Regions from separate parts of the Streptomyces sp. NPDC017225 genome, predicted to be linked through region 2. Evidence: riboswitches for the same ligand, from Rfam matches in the RefSeq annotation. Region 2 holds a riboswitch; the other holds the start of a gene.
The links. A riboswitch is a leader RNA that binds a small molecule or an ion and turns the genes downstream of it on or off. The one in region 2 is predicted to bind S-adenosylmethionine.
Positions count from the first base shown of each region.

Region 1: another riboswitch for S-adenosylmethionine. It lies ahead of thrC (threonine synthase); the one in region 2 lies ahead of ACH4NX_RS08375 (aminotransferase class V-fold PLP-dependent enzyme).

Region 1 covers NZ_JBIRNE010000006.1:31,807-40,334, forward strand. The annotation lists gene otsB (trehalose-phosphatase) at 1-798, shown strand, start outside; gene ACH4NX_RS15710 (trehalose-6-phosphate synthase) at 875-2,278, opposite strand; gene ACH4NX_RS15715 (hypothetical protein) at 2,423-3,127, shown strand; gene ACH4NX_RS15720 (glucosyl-3-phosphoglycerate synthase) at 3,131-4,105, opposite strand; SAM riboswitch class I at 4,293-4,440, shown strand; gene thrC (threonine synthase) at 4,458-5,762, shown strand; gene ACH4NX_RS15730 (MoaD/ThiS family protein) at 5,759-6,034, shown strand; gene ACH4NX_RS15735 (cold-shock protein) at 6,451-6,654, shown strand; gene groL (chaperonin GroEL) at 7,011-8,528, shown strand, end outside.
Region 2 covers NZ_JBIRNE010000003.1:248,106-256,633, reverse strand. The annotation lists gene ACH4NX_RS08385 (cytochrome bc complex cytochrome b subunit) at 1-1,198, shown strand, start outside; gene trpD (anthranilate phosphoribosyltransferase) at 1,330-2,394, shown strand; SAM riboswitch class IV at 2,474-2,590, shown strand; gene ACH4NX_RS08375 (aminotransferase class V-fold PLP-dependent enzyme) at 2,772-4,175, shown strand; gene ACH4NX_RS08370 (glycerate kinase) at 4,094-5,332, opposite strand; gene ACH4NX_RS08365 (SLC13 family permease) at 5,416-6,831, opposite strand; gene ACH4NX_RS08360 (response regulator transcription factor) at 6,919-7,581, opposite strand; gene ACH4NX_RS08355 (HAMP domain-containing sensor histidine kinase) at 7,601-8,528, opposite strand, start outside.

The sequences.
Region 1 (8,528 bases), on a different contig from region 2:
CGCGAAGGGCTCGACGCCCTCCTCGCCCGCCCCGGCCGCGCCGTGGTCGCGCTCGACTTCGACGGCACGCTCGCCCCGATCGTCGCCGACCCCGACCGGGCCCGCGCCCACCCGGACGCCGTACCGGCGCTCGCGGCCCTCGCCCCGAAGGTCGCCTCCGTCGCCGTGATCACCGGCCGCCCGGCGGAGGTCGCGGTCCGCCACGGCGGCTTCGCGGCCGTCCCCGGCCTGGGACACCTCGTCGTCCTCGGCCACTACGGAGCCGAGCGCTGGGACGCCGCCACCGGCACCCTCACCACCCCCGACCCGCACCCCGGCGTCGGCGCCGTCCGCGCCGAGCTGCCGGGACTGCTGGAGCGGTCCGGGGCCGGGCAGGGCACGTGGACCGAGGAGAAGGGCCACGCGATCGCCGTCCACACCCGCCGTGCCCCCGACCCCCAGGCCGCCTTCGACACCCTGCGCGCCCCCCTCACCGGCCTCGCCTCCCGCCACGGCCTGATCGTCGAGCCGGGCCGCATGGTCCTGGAGCTGCGCCCGCCCGGCATGGACAAGGGCGCCGCACTGCGGGAGTACGTCCGGGAGCTGGACGCGGGGGCCGTCCTCTACGCCGGCGACGACCTCGGCGACCTCCCCGCCTTCACCGCCGTCGACACCCTCCGCACGGAGGGCACCCCCGGCCTCCTGGTCTGCAGCGGCAGCGACGAGGTCCCGGACCTCCGCGAACGAGCCGACATGGTGGTCGACGGCCCGCCGGGAGTGGTACGCCTGCTCCGTTCCCTGGCCGCACGGCTCGCGTAGCCACTTCCTGCCCCCCCCGTAGCGCCGGGCCGCGCGACCCACCGCAGCCCAGCCCCAACGCCGGATCACCCGGCGATCAAGACCTCAGCGCATCCAACTGCTCCAGGAACCACCGCGCCGGAGGCAACGCCGTCCCCGCCGCCGCCAACCGCTTCGTCCGCTCCGCCCGTTCCCCCGGCGCCACCCCCAACGCCTCGTGCAGCGCGTCGGCCGTGCCGACCACGTCGTACGGGTTCACGACGACCGCGTCCTCCCCCAGCTCCTCGTACGCCCCCGCCTCCCGGGACAGCACCAGCACGCACCCCTCGTCGGAGACGACCGGCACCTCCTTCGCGACGAGGTTCATCCCGTCCCGGACGGGATTGACCAGCGCCACGTCCGCCAGCCGGTACGCCGCCAGCGACCGCGCGAAGTCGTCCTTCACATGCAGCACGACCGGCGTCCACCCCGCCGTCCCGAACTCCGCGTTGATCGAGTCGGCCACCCGCCGCACCTCGGCGGTGTAGTCCCGGTACACGGCGAGGTCCTGCCGCGAGGGGTAGGCGAACGCGACGTGCACGACCCGTTCCCGCCACTGAGGCCGCCCGGTCAGCAGCTCCCGGTACGCCAGCAGCCCCCGCACGATGTTCTTCGACAGCTCGGTCCGGTCCACCCGCACGACGGTCCTGCGCGCGCTTCCGTCCGGGCCGGCGCCGATCTCCGCCCGCAGCGCCGCCATCCGCTCGTCCACGTCGGCCTCGTGCGACCGCCGCCGCAGGAAGTCCGCGTCGGCGCCCAGCCCGTGCACACCGATCTCCGTGGAGCCGAGCCCGCCCACCAGCGCGTCGCAGCAGGCGCTGAACGCGTCGGCCCAGCGCCGGGTGAGGAACCCGAGCCGGTCGGCGCCGAGCATGCCCCGCAGCACCTGCTCGGCGATGTCGTCCGGCAGCAGCCGGAAGTAGTCGACCGGCGCCCACGGCGTGTGCGAGAAGTGCCCGATCCTCAGATCCGGCCGCAGCTCCCGCAGCATCCCCGGCACCAGTGTCAGGTGGTAGTCCTGCACGATCGCGACCGCGCCCTCGGCGGCCTCCTCGGCCAGCGCCTTCGCGAAGGCCCGGTTGTACGCCTCGTAGGAGGCCCACTGCCGCCGGAACTCCGCGTCGAAGACCGGCTCCAGGGGCGTCTGGTAGAGCATGTGGTGCACGAACCACAGCACGCTGTTGGCGATCCCGTTGTACGCGTCCGCGTGCACGTCGGCCGGTACGTCCAGCATCCGCACGCCGTCCTCGCCGACCCCGCGCCGCACCGCCTCGCGGTCGCCGTCGCCGAGCGCGGAGCACACCCACAGCGCCCCCGCGTCCGGCCCGATGGCCGACAGTCCGGAGACCAGCCCGCCCCCGCCGCGCCTGGCGTGCAGCGAACCGTCGTCCCGCACCTCGTACGAGACCGGCCCCCGGTTGGAGGCGACCAGTACCTGAGCAGCACCGAAGCTTGAAGCCATACGCCTCAACGTAGCCAGGCCCCGGAACCCTCAAACGTGCTCGGACGACACTTCGGCATCGATTGCGTCACGCGTCTTGTGCAGAAGATGTGAACGGATCGAGCATATGCGGTGCACATTTCAACTTTCTGGGGGGTGGGCGTCATGCCCATACGTATCCGCCGGTTCGCCGGCACCGCGGCACTGGTCGCGGCCTCGGCGCTGGCTCTGGCCGGTTGCGGGGACGGAAGCGCCGGTACCGGGACGGCGGCCGAGCGACCGGCCTCGGCCACCGCCACACCGACCCCCACGCCCACTCCGACCCCCACAGCCACGCCGGCCTCGACCCCCTCGCCGACCCCCACACCCACCCCCGCCGCCGTCACGCTGGACGACCACACCGGCTCCGCCGTCGGAAAGGCGGTCGGCGCGGCGAAGAAGGCCGGGCTCGCCTACGCCGTCCAGCTCCAGGGCACGGGCGGGAAGCGGGCCTCCTCCTGGGCCGCGGGCGAGGAGGTCTGCGAGCAGACCGACGATCCCGGCGGCTCCTACGACGTGGCGTTCACCGTCCCGCGCAACGGCCGTGACTGCTCCGGTGACCTCCTGCACACCCCGGAACCGGCCCGTACGACGGCCCCCGCCCCGGATCCCGGCACGGACACGGGTTCCGGCACGGGTACGGACACGGGTTCCGGGACCGGCACCGGCGGCTGCGAACTCACCAGCCCCGCCGGCAACTGCTACGCCGACGGCCAGTTCTGCGCCAAGAAGCACCGCGGCCTGAGCACCCACGGGCGCGGTGGCGAGTACCTGACCTGCGCGCAGGACCCGGGCGGCAGGTGGCGCTGGTCGGACGGCGTCGCCGGCTGACGCTCAGGCCACCCTGCGGGCCGCGTACTCCGCGATCTCCGTCATCGGGGGGCGTTCCTCGGTGTCCACCGAGTACGTGCGCGGCTCGAAGCCGTCGGCGCCCCGTTCGAACTGGATGAGGGACGGCCGTACCAGGTGGCCGCGGGCCAGCCGGAGCTGGGCGGTGCGGTAGATCGCGGCGGACATGCGGCCCAGCGCCTGGCCGTCCTGGTGCCGGTGCCTGCGCACGCCGACGTCGACCTGCGCGAGGGCGTCCAGGCCCACCAGGTGCAGGGAGTCGACCAGCATGCCCAGCTCGACCCCGTAGCCGACGGGGAAGGGGAGCCGCTCCAGGAGGGAGCGGCGGGCCGCGTACTCGCCGCCGAGCGGCTGGACGAAACCGGCCAGCCGCGGCCAGTGCATGTTGAGCAGCGGGCGGGCCATCAGTTCCGTGACCCGGCCGCCCTGCCCGGCCGCGGGCAGGCCGGAGGCGCGGCCGCCGTCGGACACGGTGAGCGGGCGGTCGTACATGGCCTTGACGAGGTGCACGCCCGGGTCGGTGAGCAGCGGCCCCACGATCCCGGTGACGAAGTCGGCGGAGAACTCGCGCAGGTCCGCGTCGACGAAGCAGACGATGTCGCCGCCGGTGACCAGCAGCGAGCGCCACAGCACCTCGCCCTTGCCGGGCACGGCCGGGATGCGGGGCAGGATCGCGTCGCGGTGCACGACGCGCGCGCCCGCCGCCGCGGCCACCGCCGACGTGCGGTCGCTCGATCCGGAGTCCACGACCACGATCTCGTCGACGAGCGGGACGCGCCCCATCAGGTCCCGGCGGATCACCGTGACGATGTCGCCGACCGTCGCCTCCTCGTCGAGGGCGGGGAGCACCACGCTGACCGACTGCCCGGTGGTGTGCTTGGCGGCCAGGAGCTGCTGGATCGGCCGGTCCGACACGGACCAGGAGCGTGCGCTCAGCCAGCGCTCGACTTCTTCCAGCACGTTCGGTGGCTCCTTCGTGGTCCGGTGTGATCCATCTCGCGGTGCGGACGACTGTCTCAACCGCCCTGGCCTTCGGTTACAGTCTTGAACAACGCGGAGGCCCACCGCATGCCGGGGGTCCCGCACGCACCAACGCTCGACAAGCGCGCCAGGCGCGACAGGCCGAGCGGGATCAACAATCGAATACCGCTCATCCAGAGGGGCAGAGGGATACGGCCCGTTGAAGCCCCGGCAACCCTCCAGTCGGTTCCTGTCACGCGGACGTGGCGAGGCTCCCGGCTCGGGAAGGTGCCAAATCCGTCTCACGGCGAGATGCGTCGTGAGGAAGATGAGGAGAAAGGGCCTCGCCTCCATGGCTGTGCAGACTGTCGAAAGCACCACCACCCCCGACGCTCCCGCCCCCGCCGGCTCCGTCGATCTGGGCCCCGCCGCAGCGCTCTCCTGCCGCGAATGCGGCCACCGCGTCCCGCTCGGCCCCGTCTTCGCCTGCGAGGAGTGTTTCGGCCCGCTGGAGATCGCCTACGACTTCTCGGCCTACGACACCGAGGAACTCCGCGCGCGTATCGAGGCGGGCCCCGCGAACATCTGGCGCTACGCCCCGCTGCTGCCCGTCCCCGCCGACGTGGCCGACAAGCCGAACATCAACCCCGGCTGGACCAAGCTGGTCAAGGCCGACAACCTGGCCCGCGAGCTCGGCGTCACCGGCGGTCTGTACGTCAAGGACGACTCCGGCAACCCGACGCACTCCTTCAAGGACCGCGTCGTCGCGCAGGCCATCGAGGCCGCCCGCGCCTTCGGCTTCACCACCCTGTCCTGCTCCTCCACCGGCAACCTCGCGGGCGCCGTCGGCGCCGCCGCCGCCCGCGCCGGCTTCCGCTCCTGCGTGTTCATCCCGCACGACCTGGAGCAGGGCAAGGTCGTCATGGCCGCCGTCTACGGCGGTGAGCTCGTCGGCATCCAGGGCAACTACGACGACGTGAACCGCTTCTGCTCCGAGCTGATCGGCGACCCGGCCGGCGAGGGCTGGGGCTTCGTCAACGTCAACCTGCGACCGTACTACGCGGAGGGCTCCAAGACCCTGGCGTACGAGATCTGCGAGCAGCTCGGCTGGCGGCTGCCCGACCAGATCGTCGTCCCGATCGCCTCCGGCTCGCAGCTCACGAAGATCGACAAGGGTCTGCAGGAGCTGATCAGGCTCGGTCTGGTCGAGGACAGGCCGTACAAGATCTTCGGCGCCCAGGCCGAGGGCTGCTCGCCGGTGTCCACCGCGTACAAGGCCGGCCACGACGTCGTACGCCCGCAGAAGCCGGACACCATCGCCAAGTCCCTGGCGATCGGCAACCCGGCCGACGGCCCGTACGTCCTCGACATCGCGCGCCGCACCGGCGGCGCCGTGGAGGACGTGAGTGACGAGCAGGTCGTCGACGCGATCAAGCTGCTCGCGCGCACCGAGGGGATCTTCGCGGAGACCGCGGGCGGCGTGACGGTCGGCGTCACGAGGAAGCTGATCGAGAACGGCGTCCTGGATCCGTCCCTCACCACCGTCGTCCTCAACACCGGCGACGGCCTGAAGACCCTCGACGCGGTGGCCGGTACCGGCCTCACCGCCACCATCCGCCCGAACCTGGACTCCTTCCGAGAGGCTGGCCTCGCATGAGCGTGACCGTTCGCATCCCGACCATCCTGCGCACCTACACCGGCGGCAAGGCCGAGGTCGCCGCCGACGGCGCGAACCTCGGTGAGGTCATCGCCGACCTGGACAAGAACCACACCGGCATCGCCGCCCGCGTGCTGGACGACCAGGGCAAGCTCCGCCGCTTCGTCAACGTCTACGTCAACGACGACGACGTCCGCTTCGAGCAGGGCCTTCAGACCGCGACCCCCAACGGCGCGGGCGTCTCCATCATCCCCGCGGTCGCCGGCGGCTGATACGCGTCGATACACGTCGTAGTACGAATTGCCCTCTCCGTAAGAGAAACGGAGGGGGCAATTCCATGTGATTGAGCACGGTAGAGTTGGGGAACGCGCTCCCGATCGCGAGATCGGGAACTCCGCCTCCCTGCCGCCGGCCCGACAAGAAATAGCCAAAATGCGGGCGTATTTCGCGGCTTTTGTTCCCTTCGTGGACCCCGACTTGACCCGAATTCAGGCGAATTCTTGCCATATTCCGGACCGGGTGCGTCCAGATTTCTCGTCCGACTGACCTGTTGCAGAGGGCAGTTGGACAGATACATTCGGCCGCGGTCGACGCGTTCCGGCGCACGCCCCCAGTCGTGGGGGGCGAGGTCTGACCCGGGTCCGCGAAGTGCGGATCTGTGCAAGGGCCAGTAATAGGGGAGTTAGGCATGGCTCAGGGCACCGTCAAGTGGTTCAACGCGGAGAAGGGGTACGGCTTCATCGCGGTCGACGGTGGTGCGGATGTTTTCGTCCACTACAGCGCGATTCAGATGGACGGCTACCGCACCCTCGAAGAAGGCCAGCGGGTCGAGTTCGAGATCTCGCAGGGTCAGAAGGGCCCGCAGGCCGACATGGTTCGCCTCAGCGCCTGAGACGCGCGGCCACCGCAGCGCGGTCTTCAGCCGAAGGGCCCGTACCTCCCGGGGTACGGGCCCTTCGGCCTGCCCGGACGCGCCCGGGACGCGCTCCGGACCATGCCGGGACCGCCCCCGGGCGGTGTTCGCGGGTGGCTGAGCGCCGGTGTCGATCCCCGAGAGGCGCTTGCACTCGGCAGGGGCGAGTGCTAATCATTGCGTTAGCACTCTGAAGGTGAGAGTGACAACGAAGGACCGGGTCGGTGAGGCCCGCAGGCCGGGTGGGGAAGGAACCACACGGCAGGCGAGCCGTCCGTCGCGGGCGCGGGCGCGGTCCGAAGGAATCACCCCCAGTCCTGGAGGGACCACTTCACATGGCCAAGATCATCGCGTTCGACGAGGAGGCACGGCGCGGCCTCGAGCGCGGCATGAACCAGCTCGCGGACGCCGTCAAGGTGACGCTCGGCCCCAAGGGCCGCAACGTCGTCCTCGAGAAGAAGTGGGGCGCCCCCACGATCACCAACGATGGTGTCTCCATCGCCAAGGAGATCGAGCTCGAGGACCCGTACGAGAAGATCGGCGCCGAGCTGGTCAAGGAAGTCGCCAAGAAGACGGACGACGTCGCCGGTGACGGTACGACCACCGCGACCGTTCTCGCTCAGGCCCTGGTCAAGGAAGGCCTGCGCAACGTCGCGGCCGGCGCCAACCCCATGGCCCTCAAGCGCGGCATCGAGAAGGCCGTCGAGGCCGTCTCCGCCGCCCTGCTCGAGCAGGCGAAGGACGTCGAGACCAAGGAGCAGATCGCCTCCACGGCCTCCATCTCCGCCGCCGACACCCAGATCGGCGAGCTCATCGCCGAGGCGATGGACAAGGTCGGCAAGGAAGGCGTCATCACCGTCGAGGAGTCCCAGACCTTCGGTCTGGAGCTGGAGCTCACCGAGGGTATGCGCTTCGACAAGGGCTACATCTCGGCGTACTTCGCCACCGACATGGAGCGTATGGAGGCGTCGCTCGACGACCCGTACATCCTGATCGCCAACTCCAAGATCGGCAACGTCAAGGACCTGCTGCCGCTCCTGGAGAAGGTCATGCAGTCGGGCAAGCCGCTGCTGATCATCGCCGAGGACGTCGAGGGCGAGGCCCTGTCGACCCTGGTCGTCAACAAGATCCGCGGCACCTTCAAGTCCGTCGCCGTCAAGGCCCCGGGCTTCGGCGACCGCCGCAAGGCCATGCTCGGCGACATCGCCATCCTCACGGGCGGCGAGGTCATCTCCGAGGAGGTCGGCCTCAAGCTGGAGAACGCCTCCCTGGACCTCCTGGGCAGCGCCCGCAAGGTCGTCATCACCAAGGACGAGACCACGATCGTGGACGGCGCCGGCTCCGCCGACCAGGTCCAGGGCCGGGTCAACCAGATCCGCGCCGAGATCGAGAACAGCGACTCGGACTACGACCGCGAGAAGCTCCAGGAGCGCCTGGCGAAGCTGGCCGGCGGCGTGGCCGTCATCAAGGCCGGTGCCGCCACCGAGGTCGAGCTCAAGGAGCGCAAGCACCGCATCGAGGACGCCGTTCGCAACGCGAAGGCGGCCGTCGAGGAGGGTATCGTCGCCGGTGGTGGCGTGGCCCTGCTCCAGGCCTCCCAGGTCTTCGAGAAGCTGGAGCTGTCGGGTGACGAGGCGACCGGCGCCAACGCCGTGAAGCTCGCCCTGGAGGCCCCGCTGAAGCAGATCGCCGTCAACGGTGGTCTCGAGGGCGGCGTCGTCGTGGAGAAGGTCCGCAACCTGACCGTCGGCCACGGCCTGAACGCCGCGACCGGTGAGTACGTCGACATGATCGCCGAGGGCATCATCGACCCGGCGAAGGTGACCCGCTCTGCTCTGCAGAACGCCGCCTCC
Region 2 (8,528 bases):
GATCAACTGGCTGTTCGGCTTCCTGCTGTTCGTCCTGGGCATGTTCACCGGTTTCACCGGCTACTCGCTCCCGGACGACCTGCTCTCCGGCACCGGTGTCCGCTTCACCCAGGGCGCGATCCTGTCCGTGCCGATCGTCGGTACGTACATCTCGATGTTCCTGTTCGGCGGGGAGTTCCCCGGGACCGACTTCGTCGCCCGGTTCTACTCGATCCACATCCTGCTGCTGCCGGGCATCATGCTCGGGCTCGTGGTCGGCCACCTGATCCTGGTCTTCTACCACAAGCACACGCAGTTCGCGGGTCCCGGCAAGACCAACAAGAACGTCGTCGGCATGCCGCTGCTGCCGGTGTACATGGCGAAGGCCGGAGGCTTCTTCTTCCTGGTCTTCGGTGTCATCGCGGCCATCGCCGGCCTCGTGGCGGTCAACCCGATCTGGTCCATCGGCCCCTACCGGCCGGACATGGTCTCCACGGGCGCCCAGCCCGACTGGTACATGGGCTTCGCCGAGGGCCTGGTCCGGGCGATGCCCGGCTGGGAGATCAACTTCTGGGGTCACACGCTGGTCCTGGGCGTCTTCATCCCACTGGTGATCTTCGGCATCTTCCTGATGCTGATCGCCCTGTACCCGTTCATCGAGTCCTGGGTGACCGGGGACAAGCGCGAGCACCACATCCTGGACCGGCCGCGCAACGCCCCGACCCGGACCGCGTTCGGTGTGGCCTGGGTCACCGCGTACATGATCATGCTGATCGGCGGTGGCAACGACATCGTCGCCACCCACTTCCACCTGTCGATCAACGCGGTCACCTGGTTCGTGCGGATCGGGTTCTTCCTCGGGCCGGTCGTCGCCTTCGTCGTCACCAAGCGGATCTGCCTCGGCCTGCAGCGCCGGGACAAGGAGAAGGTGCTGCACGGCCGCGAGTCGGGCATCATCAAGCGCCTGCCGCACGGTGAGTTCATCGAGGTGCACGAGCCGCTCAGCCAGGAGCAGCTGCACACGCTCACGGCGCACGAGCAGTACAAGCCCGCCGAGATCGGCCCCACGGTCGACGAGAACGGCGTCGAGCGCAAGGTGAAGAGCACCGAGAAGCTCCGCGCCAAGCTCAGCGAGGCCTACTACGGCGAGGACGCGCAGATCCCGAAGCCGACTGTCGAGGAGTACAAGGAGATCACGAGCGGCCACGGCCACCACTGACCCTCCAGCGTCGCCACACCACGGTCGAAGGGCCCCGTCCGATCCTCGGACGGGGCCCTTCGCCCTGCCCGGGGCTGGATAGGGTGGGAGCACACTCCCTTCCCACCACACACACGATGCAGGAGCGGCTCATGAGCGCTGTGACCCCCGCTGGAGGCGACATCGCGGCGGGCCGCTCCTGGCCCGCCGTGCTGAACAAACTGCTGGACGGCCACGACCTCTCCGCGGACGACACCGCGTGGGCGCTGGACGTGATCATGCGCGGCGAGGCGACCGACGCGCAGATCGCCGGCCTCGCGGTGGGCCTCCGCTTCAAGGGGGAGACGGTCGAGGAGATCTCCGGTCTCGTCCGCACCATGTACGAGCACGCCAACGTGATCGAGGTGCCGGGGGAGACGGTCGATATCGTCGGCACCGGCGGCGACGGCGCCAAGACGGTCAACATCTCCACCATGTCGGCGATCGTCGTGGCCGGCACGGGGGCGAAGGTCGTCAAGCACGGCAACCGGGCCGCCTCCTCGGCGTCCGGGGCCTCCGACGTCCTGGAGAAGCTCGGGGTCAATCTGGAGCTGACGCCGAGACGGGTGGCGGAGGTCGCCGAGGAGGCCGGCATCACCTTCTGCTTCGCCGTGAAGTTCCACCCGGCGCTGCGCCACGTGGCGGCGGCCCGCGGCCAGCTGGGTATCCGCACGGTGTTCAACTTCCTGGGCCCGCTGACCAACCCGGCCAGGGTGAAGTCCCAGGCGATCGGGGTCGCCCACGCCCGGATGGCGCCGATCATCGCCGGTGTCTTCGCCGAGCGCGGCCACTCGTCCCTGGTGTTCCGCGGCGACGACGGCCTCGACGAGCTGACCACGACCTCCACCTCCAGGGTCTGGGTGGTGCGGGACGGCCGGGTGACCGAGGAGAGCTTCGACCCGCGGGACGTCGGCCTGGAACTGGTGCCGGTCGAGGCGCTGCGCGGCGCCGACGCCTCCTACAACGCCGACGTCGCCCGCCGCCTGCTGGCCGGCGAGGTGGGCCCCGTACGGGACGCGGTGCTGCTGAACTCGGCGGCGGCCCTGGTGGCCCTGGCGCCCGGCGAGGCGCCGCTGACCGAGCAGCTCCGGGCCGGCATGGACCGGGCCGCCGAGGCGATCGACTCGGGCGCCGCCAAACGGGTGCTGGACCGCTGGGTGGCCGTGAGCAACGCGTAACGCCCTCCCGTGTGACGTGCGTCCCGCGATCCGGACCCGGGTTGCGGGGCGCCGATCTTTTCCCGTACGTTCCTGTGCAGGTCATGAGCGACAGTCATTCGGCCCCGGCCGACTGTCCGGCAACCCTCCGTCCGTGGCGGGGTGCCCCGGGTGAAGACCAGGCCGTAGGCAGCGAGGTCTGCGGCAAGCGCGGACCCCTCGCACTCTTCCGAGTGATCAGCCCAGGGGTCCTGGTCGTTCGAGGGAGCCTCCCGTGAACCAGCGAATGCGATAGGGCCGCAGAGCCCCGCCTCCGCATCCCCCTTTCTTCTCCGTCCCCACGCTCGAGCCGCCGCGGTTCGCGTGGTGACGGCACCTGCCTTCACGGGAGTACACCCATGTCCGTCTCCACCGCTGCCGTCGACCAGTCCCTTTGTGCCCCTCTGCCGGTTCTGGGGCGAGATGTCACCGTCCCGCTCGTCACCGGCGGCGAGGTCGCCTACGCCGCTCTCGACTACGCCGCCAGCGCGCCCGCGCTCCAGCGGGTCTGGGACGACGTGGCGGCCTACGCCCCGTACTACGGCAGCGTGCACCGGGGCGCCGGGTACCTGTCGCAGCTGTCGACCGACCTGTTCGAGAACGCCCGCGGGACCGTCGCCGGGTTCCTCGGCTGCCGGGACGGCGACCAGGTCGTCTTCACCCGGTCCACCACCGACTCCCTCAACCTGCTCGCGGGCGCGCTGCCCGACGGCTGCCGGGTCTTCGTCTTCGAGACCGAGCACCACGCCTCGCTGCTGCCCTGGCGGGGCGCCGACGTGACCTGCCTGGACGCCCCGCGCACTCCCGCGCAGGCCGTCGAGACGCTGGAGCGCGCCCTCGCCGCCCGTGAGCCGTACGGGCCCGCCCTGGTCTGCGTCACCGGCGCCTCCAACGTCACCGGTGAGCTGTGGCCGGTGCGTGAACTGGCCGCCGCCGCGCACGCGCACGGCGCCCGGATCGTCCTGGACGCCGCCCAGCTCGCCCCGCACCACCCGGTCTCCGTGGCCGACCTGGACGTGGACTGGGTCGCCTTCTCCGGACACAAGCTCTACGCCCCCTTCGGCTCCGGGGTGCTGGCCGGCCGCGCCGACTGGCTGCGCGAGGCGGAGCCGTACCTCGCCGGGGGCGGCGCCAGCCGCAGCGTCACCCGGCGCGCCGACGGGGGCGTGGACGTGGAGTGGCACGACAGCGCCGCCCGGCACGAGGCCGGGTCGCCCAACGTCATCGGCGCCTATGCCGTCGCCTCCGCCTGCAAGGCGCTCACCGAGGCCGGGTTCGACAGCCTGGTCGCCCGCGAGGAGCACCTGATCCGGAAGGTACGGGAGGGACTCGCCGAGGTGCCCGAGGTGCGGACCCTCTCCCTCTTCGGTGACGACGCCCCCCGCGTCGGCGTGCTCTCCTTCGTCGTCGAGGGCTGGAACAGCTCGCACTTCGCCGCCGCGCTCTCCGCCGAGTACGGCATCGGCGTGCGCGACGGTCTGTTCTGCGCCCACCCGCTGGTGCGCACCCTGCTCGGCGGTGACCCGCAGGCGCAGGGCGAGTGCGGCGCCCCCGAGGCGGCGCCCGGCGAGAAGTCCCTCAACGCCATCCGCGTGAGCTTCGGCGCGGGCACCCCGGACGAGCACGTCGAGCGGTTCGTGCACGCCGTGCGGGAGCTGGTGAGCGACGGCGCCCGGTGGAACTACCGCACCGAGGACGGCCGCTGCGTCCCCGACACCACCTCCGCCGACACGTCCGGCGCCGAGACGGCTTCCGCCGTCTGAGCGGCCCGGCCCGGCAGCCGCGACCCCAGCAGGATCATCCGCAGCGCCCGCTCCGTGGCGTCCGTGAGCAGCTCGGCGGCGCGCAGCAGCGCGTCCGCCAGGGCCATCGGCGCCGGCATGATGCCGTGGCAGGCGTCCACCCCCGGCACCTCGTGCGCGCCCTCGCCGAGCGTGCCGGCCAGGGCGAGGACGGGACGGCCGTAGAGCTTGGCGCGGCGGGCGACCTCGGCCGGGACCTTGCCGCGCGGCGTCTGGTGATCCAGCGCCCCCTCGGCGGTGAGCACCAGGTCGGCGCGGGCCAGGCGGGCGTCCAGGTCGAGGTGGTCGAGCAGCACGTCGAAACGGGGCAGCAGCCGGGCCCCGACGGCGGCCAGCCCCGCGCCCAGCCCGCCGGAGGCGCCGGTGCCGGGGCCGTGGCGCAGGTCGGTGCCGGTGACACCGAGGTCGCGGGTGAGGACGCGCGCCCAGTTCTCCAGCCCGGCCGACAACTCCTCGACCTGCGCGGGCGTCGCCCCCTTCTGCGGGCCGAACACCCGGGCCACGCCGCGCTCTCCGCACAGCACGTTGAACGGGTTGCAGGCGACGAGCAGTTCGGTGTCCTTGAGCCGGGTGTCCAGCCCCGACGGGTCGATGCGGGCGAGGCGGGTCAGCTCCCGCCCGCCGGGTGGGAGTTCGAAGCCGTCGGCGTCCAGCAGCCGCGCCCCGAGCGCCTGGAGCGCGCCCGCGCCCCCGTCCGACGTACCCGAGTCGCCGCAGCCGATCAGGACCCGCCGTACGCCGGTGTCGAGCGCGGCGCGGATCAGCTCGCCGACGCCGTACGTCGTGGTGGCGCCCGGGTCGCGCAGGGCGCGGGGGACCAGGGACAGTCCCGCGACGGCCGCCATCTCCACCACCGCCGTGTCCTGGGCGCCGAGCAGCGCGAAGTGGGTGCCGACGGGTTCACCGACCGGCCCGGTGGCGGCCAGCGCGACCAGCCGGCCGCCGGTCGCGGCGGCCAGCGCGACGGCCGTGCCCTCGCCGCCGTCGACGAGCGGGATCAGGTCGATCTCGGCGTCCGGCAGGACCCGGCGGACGCCCGCCGCGATGGCGTCGGCGGCGGCCTGGGCGGACAGGGACTCCTTGAAGCCGCTGGGGGCCACGACGACGCGGTCCAGCAGGGAGGGCACGACCGGCACGACCGGCACGGCGGAGACGGCGGATACGGCGGATACGGCGGGCATGGCGGACATGGAGGACTCCTTCAACGGGTCACGGGTACGCCGAGCAGCGGCCAGACGGCGGCGGCGAAGAACAGCACGAGCGCGGCGGTCAGCGGTGCCAGCACGGCGGACAGCCGCAGCAGGTCGCGCGGGGTGTAGGTGGGGGTGCCGGGGATGTCGGAGAAGAGCGTGACCGGCTTGGCGGAGGCCGGGAGGGTGTGGCAGAAGCCGGCGGCGGCGGTGGACGCGAGCGCGGCGGCGACCGGGTTGACCCCGGCGCCCAGGGCCGCGGCGATGACCAGCGGGACCAGGACCGAGGAGCGGGCCGAGCGGGACTGGAGGACCAGGTGGGCCGCCGTGCTGACGGCGATCACGATCCCGAGGAAGACGGCCGGCGCGACCCGCGCGGGCAGTCCCGACACCAGCCACTTCGCCGCGCCGGAGTCGGCGAGCGCGACGCCCATCGCCATGGTCGCGGCCATGAACAGCAGCAGCGACCAGGGGACGGTCTTCAGCGCGTCCTTGAGCCGTACGGTGCCGAGCGCGGGGGAGGAGGCGACGACCGCGCCGATCAGCGCCACCACCGCCGGCGAGACATGGTGCAGCGGCTCACTGCACCACAGGGTCACCACCGTGGCCAGCAGCGCGGCGCAGCGTTTCTCCGCCTGCGTCCAGGGGCCGGTGACCGGACTCTCGCTGTGCCGCTGTATCTCCTCGGCGGTGATGTGCACCGGGCCCTTGCGGTCCGCCCGCCGGGTGGTCGTCAGCAGGACGGTCTCGGCGGCCAGGTGGGAGGAGGTCACCGCCAGCGGCAGGCCGAGCAGCAGCCACTGGGTGAAGCCGATCCGGTCACCGGTCGACTCCCACAGCACCGACACGGTGATCAGGTGGGCGCCCGCGCCGATCAGGGTCGCCACCGCCGACAGGAGGATCACGGTCGGGAACAGCAGCGCGAGCATCACGACCAGTCGCTTCCGGTCGGCGAGGGCCTTGGCGAGGGCGAGGAACACCGGCAGCGCGAGCGCCGCCCGGCCCGACGTGGCCGGCACCGCGAAGGCCGTCACCACCAGCGCGGCCGTCGTCAGGTGCACCAACTGCCGTACGCTGCGCGCCCCGCCGACCAGGAACGCCGCCGCCCGCCCCGCGAGCCCGGTCCGGGCCACCGCCGCCGCGAGTACGAAGGCGCAGATCAGCAGCCACACCGTGTCGTCGCCGAGGGTGCCGAAGAGGGTGTCGCTGCTGATCACGCCGGTCGCGGTCAGCGCGAGTCCGGCGCCCAGCGCGATGTACGTGTCGTCGATCGGCGTACCGATCCACGCGCAGGTGGCCAGCGCGAAGACGGCGAGGGTGAGGCGCGCGTCGCCGCCGAGGGCGGGGAAGTTGGCGGGTACCGCCAGCAGCGCGCACAGGGACAGCGCCACGCACAGGGCCGCCGCGAGGCGGAGATTCAACGTCACATCACTGAGGGTTCTCCTGGGCGGTGAGCCCTCAATGAGTCCGACATGAAGGAAACTTCACCAAATGCCGCCCGGTGGGCCGATACGTCAGCCCGGCAGCCGGTACCCCATGCCCCGCACCGTCTGCACCCGCTGCGCCCCCAGCTTCTTGCGCAGCGCCCGCACGTACACGTCCACGATGTTGGAGCCGGGGTCGAAGTCGTAGCCCCACACGTGCGACAGGATCTGCTCCCGGGACAGGACCTGCCCCGGATGCCGCAGGAACAGTTCGAGCAGCACGAACTCACGGGCCGTCAGGTCCACCGTCCGCTCCGCGGCACGGGCCCGGCGGGTACGCAGGTCCAGGGAGAGGTCGCCCGACCTCAGCACCGTCACCTCGGGCGCCCTGGCCGCCGTACGCAGCCGCAGCCGTACCCGGGCGAGCAGCTCCTCGAAGCGGAACGGCTTGGTCATCCAGTCGTCGGCGCCGCCCTCCAGGCCGGCCACCGTGTCCCGTACGGAGTCCCGCGCGGTCAGCACGATCACCGGAGTCGTCACCCGGGACTCGCGCAGCTCGCGCAGGACCGTGAAGCCGTCCCGGCCGGGGAGTCCGATGTCCAGGACGACCAGGTCGAAGCCGCCGGTGAGGGCGTACTCGTAGGCGGCGTCGCCGTCGGCGACGGCGGTGGTGGTGAAGCCGTTGGCGCGCAGGCCCTTCTCGACGAAGGAGGCGATGCGCTCCTCGTCCTCGACGATGAGGATGCGGTTCATGGGCGTGCCTCTTCCGGAATCAGTCCAGTGTCAGTACGAAGGTGGCGCCGCCACCCTCGGTGGTGCGCAGGGCGACCCGCCCGCCGTGGCCCTCCGCGATCGCCTTGACGATCGACAGCCCGAGCCCGGCACCGCTGCCGCGCGCCCCGCGCCGGGCCGTGCCGCGCCGGAACCGCTCGAAGACGACCTCGGCGTCCTGCGGCTGGACCCCGGGCCCGGAGTCGGCGACGTACAGCTCGATACGGGTGCCGTCGGAGCGGGAGCCGATGCGGATGGTCTGGCCGGCGGTGGTGTGCTGCACGGCGTTCTGCGCGAGCTGCACCATGGCCTGCGTGATCCGCTGGGGGTCCAGCCGGGCCTCGCGGTCGGCGACCCCGTCCAGCACCCAGTCCCGCTCGCCGAGGGTGCGGGCCTTGACGTAGACGTCGGCGGTGAGTTCGGCGAGCTGGACCGGCTCGGGGGTGACGAAGTCGGGGCGCTCGGCCTTGGCGAGGAGCAGCAGGTCCTCGACGATGCGGCTCATCCGGTCCAGTTCGTCGGTGACGAGGCGGACGGTCTCCTCGCGTTCCGCCGGGTCGTCGCCCATCAGCTCCAGGTGGCCGCGGACGATGGTGATCGGGGTGCGCAGTTCGTGGCTCGCGTCGTCGACGAACCGGCGCTGGGTGGCGAAGGCGCGTTCCAGCCGGTCGAGCATGGCGTTGAACGTCTCGGCGAGCGCGGCCACGTCGTCGTGTCCGTGCACCGGGATGCGCCGGGTCAGGTCCTGCTCGGTGAGCTGCGCGGCGGTGGTCCGCACCAGCCGGACCGGTTTGAGGATCCGGCCCGCGACCACCCAGGCGATGCCGGTCGTCATCAGCAGGGCGACGCCGGAGATGGCGAGCAGGACGCGGAACACCTCGTTGGCGCGGGCCTGTTCCCGCCCGGGGTGGAAGGCGACCACGAACGCG